3 regions of the Marinomonas sp. ef1 genome follow, and region 3 is predicted to be linked to each of the others. Evidence: predicted binding sites of a transcription regulator. Region 3 holds the regulator's gene; each other region holds the start of a gene.
What was found. Region 3 encodes PhoB, which activates phosphate uptake and scavenging genes when phosphate is short. Its sites were predicted from a motif close to TGTCATANNNNTGTCANA; they were not measured.
Positions count from the first base shown of each region.

Region 1: a site for PhoB is predicted at 1,169-1,186, ahead of CCS02_RS19880 (PhoX family protein). Genes of this name have one in related genera too.
Region 2: a site for PhoB is predicted at 1,011-1,028, ahead of ugpB (sn-glycerol-3-phosphate ABC transporter substrate-binding protein UgpB). Genes of this name have one in related genera too.

Region 1 covers NZ_NHTT01000019.1:44,358-46,633, forward strand. Annotated here, with positions in the region: gene CCS02_RS19880 (PhoX family protein) at 1-1,051, opposite strand, end outside; gene CCS02_RS19885 (DJ-1/PfpI family protein) at 1,404-2,000, shown strand; gene CCS02_RS19890 (hypothetical protein) at 2,187-2,276, shown strand, end outside.
Region 2 covers NZ_NHTT01000006.1:148,835-151,110, forward strand. Annotated here, with positions in the region: gene ugpB (sn-glycerol-3-phosphate ABC transporter substrate-binding protein UgpB) at 1-951, opposite strand, end outside; gene CCS02_RS10250 (Hpt domain-containing protein) at 1,180-1,527, opposite strand; gene CCS02_RS10255 (ATP-binding protein) at 1,558-2,276, opposite strand, start outside.
Region 3 covers NZ_NHTT01000004.1:221,042-223,317, reverse strand. Annotated here, with positions in the region: gene ubiA (4-hydroxybenzoate octaprenyltransferase) at 1-598, shown strand, start outside; gene phoB (phosphate regulon transcriptional regulator PhoB) at 683-1,378, shown strand; gene phoR (phosphate regulon sensor histidine kinase PhoR) at 1,375-2,276, shown strand, end outside.

The DNA.
Region 1 (2,276 bases), on a different contig from region 3:
CACCTAATTTGATCCAAGAGATATCGCCTGCACCTGGGCCTTTACTAGAAATTTGAGTCCATTTAGCCACGTAAAGCTTACCAGAAGAAAGGTCGCGGGCTTTATCTGCAATGAACATAAACAAACCGCTGTTTGTTGCATCGTCACCCATGATAACAGTACGCTCATCAGGCATAACTTGTACAAGCTCGTGAGAAATTCGACCCATACAGTAATGTTTCTTGATAGACCCCGTTCCGTCTTTGTTAACCGTTACTTCAGGCAAATGACCATAGTTGTATGGTTTGCCTTTGTTTTCATCACCAAATAGGTTTTTAGAATAGGCTTTGAATTGTTTGTCATCTGCTTTAAAGGCATCTGGCTCGTATTCTTCACTGGAAAGGTGAGTGCCCCAAGGTGATAGACTCGCACCACAAGTAATCCATAAACCACCAACATTCGATGTATCAACGTTGTGGTATTTAACTAGTTTCAATTCACCAGTTTCTGGATTTTGGTCTAAGGTCAGGATAGCAATAGGAGAAGGTAGCTTGCCGTACATGTCATCGCCAGCACCATCGCGAGTAGCATATTCAAATTGAACGACTGCAAAGACGTGATTACCGTAAACACCAGCAACTTTTGCGTCTTTAACAGTTAATAAGCTAGAGCCATCTGGACAGTCTGAGAAAAATTGGCGATTTCCGGCACTTGGATCAAGTATTGGCTTGTTGTTGATGTCGTAATAACCACCAGCAATCACTGTATTGCCATTACCGTCTGCAACTTTGTCGCCCGTCATGAAGAATGGCTGGTAATCCAGTTTAACCATGCGGCTTGTGCCATCTTCGAACTTCAATTGCATCGCTGAGTTAATAAGATTGGTTGACATGGCTGCAGGGTTGCTTAGTGATGGTGCGGCCATAGGAACAAAGCTAACAGAAGAAAGAGGGGCATCGGTCATTCCAGCAAAAGCAGTAGAGCTAAATACACCACCTGCAAGTGGTAGTAATGGTGCTCCAGCCATAAAGCCGAGCATACGACGGCGATTTGAGTCGACAGAATTAGTCATGGTTTTTTTCCTTGATTCCTACAGGTCGCAACCTGAACTACATGTGTAAAAAGAAAGTGAGAGAACCACTGAGATATGGTTCTTGAAAAAGATTAAATCAGGGTTTGATGAAGTTTCTGTGACAGGTTTAAGTTATTTGGTTGCAAATAGAAAAAATAATTCATGAATGAGAATGCTTTTTATTTCAATTAGTTAAACTCAGAGTAAATGCCCAGCTTGGCTTTTGAATCGAGCTTTCTTGCTATTGAGGATTCGTAACAAGGGCATTGGTTTTATGCGTCTCATGAATTTAATTATCATGAAATGAAGGAATAGGATATGTTTATGATCAAACGTGGGAGTAAATTAAATCATGAATATATCCATTTTAACTTTCGATGGCTTTAATGAGTTGGACTCATTTATAGCGCTTGGTATTTTGAATAGAGTGAAAAATAAAGGCTGGAAGGTATCTATTGCCAGCCCAACTAAACAAGTTAAGTCGATGAATGGTGTTGTGATTGAAAGGCAGGCTTCCCTTGAAAGCTTATCTTCTGCTGATGCTGTCATCGTAGGGAGTGGGATAAAAACAAGAGAAGTGGTAGCTGATGCATCTATTATGGCGCAATTACAACTTGACCCAAGTCGTCAGGTAATTGGGGCTCAATGTTCTGGCGCTTTAGTTTTAGCTAAACTGGGATTATTGGACGATGTTCCTGCTTGTACCGATATAACAACATTGCCATGGGTAAAAGAGGTTGGCGTTGAAGTACTTAATCAAGCTTTTTTTGCAAAAGGAAATGTAGCTACTGCTGGTGGCTGCTTGGCCTCTCATTATCTTGCTGCTTGGGTTATTGCTCGGTTAGACAGCATTGAAGAAGCGAAAAACGCTATCGACTACGTTGCCCCAGTTGGTGAAAATGAAGAGTATGTGAATCGTGTCGTGCATAATATAGCGCCATATTTATAGTGTGCTATAAAGACTAGTGTCAGGTAATTGATCTGAAAAGCACAAAGATAAGGTTAAAATGTGCATCTGTGCTTTGGGTGTTGTTCTTATCTTTGAGCCTCAATAGAATCAAAACTTGCTTCATAATTAACCTCGCTGTTAATTATGAAGCAAGTTTTACCTGATAACTGATTGAGAATGACCATTATGAAGAAAGTTTTTCTAAAAAAGCTGCAGTCTCTTACCGCAATTCTCGTTTTAAATACTGTGCCAGTCAGCTTTGCACAAACTGGCATG
Region 2 (2,276 bases), on a different contig from region 3:
GTACTCTTCTTTAGAATGGCCTTGCAACACCCATAAAGATGCACCACCGATAATAGTGTTAGAAGGCTGTTTTACCTTACCTTCCCAATAAGGAAGCTCGGCAACACCGAAATCGAATTTCGCATTACGCTTAATACCTGCATAACCTGCAGAAGACTCGGTAAACATGGCGCATTCTTGGCTATAAAATTTAGCCGCACCGTCATTGGTGCGGCCAGAATAGCTAAAAATACCGCTCTTCTGCCACTCGCCCATTTTCTGTACGTGAGCAACTTGCAATGGCCCATTAAATTTCAATTCTGTTTTCAAACCACCAAAGCCGTTATCCAAAGAAGCAAATGGCACATTGTGACGAGCACTTAGGTTTTCCAATTGAATCCAAGACTGCCAAGCCGTTGTGAAACCGCAAGTCACGCCAGACGCCAGCAATTTATTAGAAACACTTTCTACATCTTGCCATGTTTTTGGCGCTTGGCTAATACCCGCTTTTTTGAACAAATCTTTGTTGTAATACAGTACTGGAGTAGAACTGTTGAAAGGCATAGAAAGCATTTGACCATCGCTGTTCGAGTAATAACCCGTAACTGCACTCAAGTAAGCACTTTCATCAAACGCCTGACCTGAATCTTTCATCAGTTTATATACTGGATAGATAGCGCCTTTTGCCGCCATCATACTGGCGGTACCCACTTCAAAGACTTGAACGATAGCCGGTTGCTGTTTCGCACGAAACGCGGCAATAGCTGACGTCATTGTCTCGGTATAATTACCTTTATAAACTGGTTTCACTTCATAAGCGTCTTGAGAGTCATTAAACGCTTTGGCGATTTCATTTACTTTTTCGCCATTTGCACCACCCATTGCATGCCACCATTCTATTTCTGTGGCGGCAAAGCCTGAACTCGCAATAGATAAACCAACAACAACTGACGCTAACTTCAAATTATGCATTTCCGTGTTCCTCACAATGAGTTTTTATTAGAAAAGAAAGAACGACTATAGAAAGAAAATGTTTCACTTTGATGATAGTTAGGTTTCATTTGAAATACAATTACAATTCAAATGAAACTTTTTGACGAATAAACAGAAGAGAAATAGGCAAAAACAGCAGAAATGAAAGAAAAATAAGTGAAAACGAAAGCACTATGAAAGGTTATTAAAAGATCTATTAGATAAAATTTAACGCAAAACTTCTTGATTAAGGGCAAGCACTAAGGCCTTAAACTCATCATTCAAAGTCACATAGCTAGTCGGAAACAGGCCACTTTCACGCTTTATCGAGAGTTTTTCCATCTCGGCAATTAATCGACAAAAACGATAACCAGACACTTCCAACGCAGCACCTTTTAAACGATGCGCCACCAGAGCGAAATTATCCCAATCCTCATCTGCCATATGAGCCTGCAGCACTCCTAACAAGGTCGTTGCTTCTTTAACAAACTCCACAGCAACCAATGTCATTAATTCGTGGTTGTAGGCCAGACGACTCTCGTAATCTGTATTATCAAATACCTTAGGCTCAAACATGACAAAGAATCTCCATCTCAATACTATTCCCTAAGGAAGCCATTTTGTGAGTATTGCGATCAATTTATCTTGTGAAATCGGTTTTGCAATATGATCATTCATTCCTGCTGCAAAACATTCGTCTTCATCGCCTTTCATGGCATTAGCACTAAGAGCAACAATCGCTACATCAGAAGGCGTTTGAGCATCGGTAAACTGGCGAATGGTTCGAGTCGCTTCATAACCATCCATTACCGGCATCTGGCAATCCATGAAGATCATATCAAATTGAGTTGATTGGGCTTGCTCAACAGCTTTCTGACCGTTTTCCGCCACCACAACTTCTACGCCATATAAATTCAGCAAACCACGGGCAACAATCTGGTTGGTTAAATTGTCTTCCGCCAATAGAACTTTGGCTGTAAATATTGGCCGTCCATCTGGTGTTTTTTCTACGTCTTTCGCCGCCATCACAGGCTCTCCTTCAACTAACTGTTTTAGATTTTCAAAAACGTCCAGTAACGGCTGCTGAAATACGGGTTTCGTTAAAGAAGCATCGTACTTCTCTTTATCAAAATCCATACTTGAACGTCCTTGTAGTAATACTTGCTTAATCGCATTCTTCTTACAGAACACTTCTAATTCAGAAACTTCAGAAACAGCCGAAACGACATCTGAGTCCAGTAATATACAATTTCCTATCCATTCACTATCAGCAAGCGCACCGTTAACACTGTCGTAAGCATTGTAAATGACACCAAATGAATCGA
Region 3 (2,276 bases):
CGAAAAAGAAGCACTGATGCTGTTTTGTGCTTTATCGATTTTAAGTTTTATCCTAGTGCTATTTACCGATCTGAGGACTATTTTACTGTCGTTTGCAGGTTTGGGCCTTGCTGCACTGTATCCATTTATGAAACGATATACTCATCTGCCTCAGCTTTTCCTTGGTTTGGCCTTTTCTTGGGCGATCCCTATGGCCTACAGCGCCCAAGGTGGGGACTTAACAGATCCCGAATTATGGATGTTGTTTGTCGCGAATTGCTTTTGGACCATTGCTTATGACACGTATTATGCAATGACAGACCGTCCAGATGATCTCAAAATAGGCGTCAAATCCACCGCAATCTTATTTGGGCAATACGATTTATTTGTCATTGTTTGCCTGCAAGGGCTAACCTTATCTTTATTGACGTGGATTGGCCTACTAGCAGGACTACATTGGCTATACTTTGTATCACTAATCGTTTGTGTCGGACTCTTTTATCAACAATTTAAACAAGCAAAAGAACGCGACCGCCAAGCTTACTTCCGATCTTTTTTAGATAACAACCGCGTTGGTTACTGTGTCTTCATTGGTCTAGTCGCAAGCTATTTTATGTAATATATGGCAAAGTTGTGACAATGTAACCGAATTGTCACATTAGATCGCTTTAATGAAACCGTTCCTGAGATGAGGATAAATCCTGTGACCGGTAAAAAAGTATTAATTATTGACGACGAATCTTCCATACGCGAAATGATCGCCATCGCTCTTGAAATGGCAGGCTACGAGTATTTGGAAGCAGAAAACATTCAGCAAGCGCATGAAATCATTGTGGACCACCGTCCAGATCTAATTCTTGTAGATTGGATGATGCCCGGCGGTAGCGGTATTGAGCTTACTCGCAGATTGAAAAAAGACACTACGACGGCTGAAATTCCGGTCATTATGCTGACCGCGAAAAGTGAAGAAGACAATAAGATCCAAGGTTTAGAAGTTGGCGCGGATGATTACATCACCAAGCCTTTCTCACCTCGTGAATTAGTTGCACGACTCAAAGCTGTCTTGCGCCGCGCGACACCTCAAGGGGTTGATGAGCCAATCGAAATCGAAGGCCTAACCCTTGATCCAATTAGTCAACGAGTTACCATAGGCAGCCGTCCTTTAGATATGGGGCCGACAGAATACCGTCTATTAAAGTTTCTCATGACCCATCAAGAGCGTGCCTATTCAAGAGCACAATTGTTGGATCAAGTATGGGGTGGAAATGTCTACGTTGAAGAACGTACCGTTGACGTCCATATACGTCGTTTACGCAAAGCCATTGGTAGTACTCATGATTTCTTGATACAAACTGTACGAGGAACAGGCTACCGCTTCTCAGCAAAAAGGTCCGTATGAAAACAGTTTGGCGAAACACCATTATTACTTGGCTCGCGGGGCTCGCAGCCTGCATTGTCATAGGCCTAGTCATTGGTCAGTTGTTGGGTGTTTTGCTGCTGTACGTTTTAGGCTCTTTGTACTGGCAACTTTATCAGCTATATCAATTCCATAATTGGCTGCGTCATTCTGGTCGTGCAGCACCGCCAGAAGCCAGTGGAATTTGGGGTGAAGTATTCGATGCAGTCTATCGATTGCATAAGAAACAGCGCAAATCCAAACGTCGCATGCGCCAAGCCCTAACAAGAATTGAAAGCTCTACAACCGCCTTAAAAGAAGGCGTTATCATGGCTGATAACCAAGGCAACTTGGAATGGTGGAATAACTCGGCAGCACATTTTCTTGGATTAATGCGTCCTGTCGATCGCGGCCAAGTGATTACCAATATTGTCCGTAGTCCTGAGTTTTTCCGATACTTCAGCCAAAAACGCTTCGGTGAACCTTTGGTCATCAAGTCTCCAGCCAAAGATGGCGTGTATTTAGAAATTCAAACCACGCTGTACGATAAAAACGATCACTTGATTTTCGTTCGTGATGTGACCCGCTTACACTTGCTAGAGCAGATGCGTAAAGACTTTGTCGCTAACGCATCACATGAGCTGAAAACGCCGCTAACGGTCATTAAAGGCTATTTAGAAACCCTAGACATGTTTAAGGACAGCCTGCCCAAAAGCATGCAAAAAGGCATTGTGAATATGTCAGAGCAGTCTGAGCGGATGGAACAACTTATCGAGGATCTGTTACTGCTGTCTCGATTAGAAAGTAATGACAAGCGTGAAGAAAACCAATGGCATAAGGTCTCAGACCTAGTAAAAACCATTACCAATGCGACCACGCCTATCTTGACTGACAAACATAC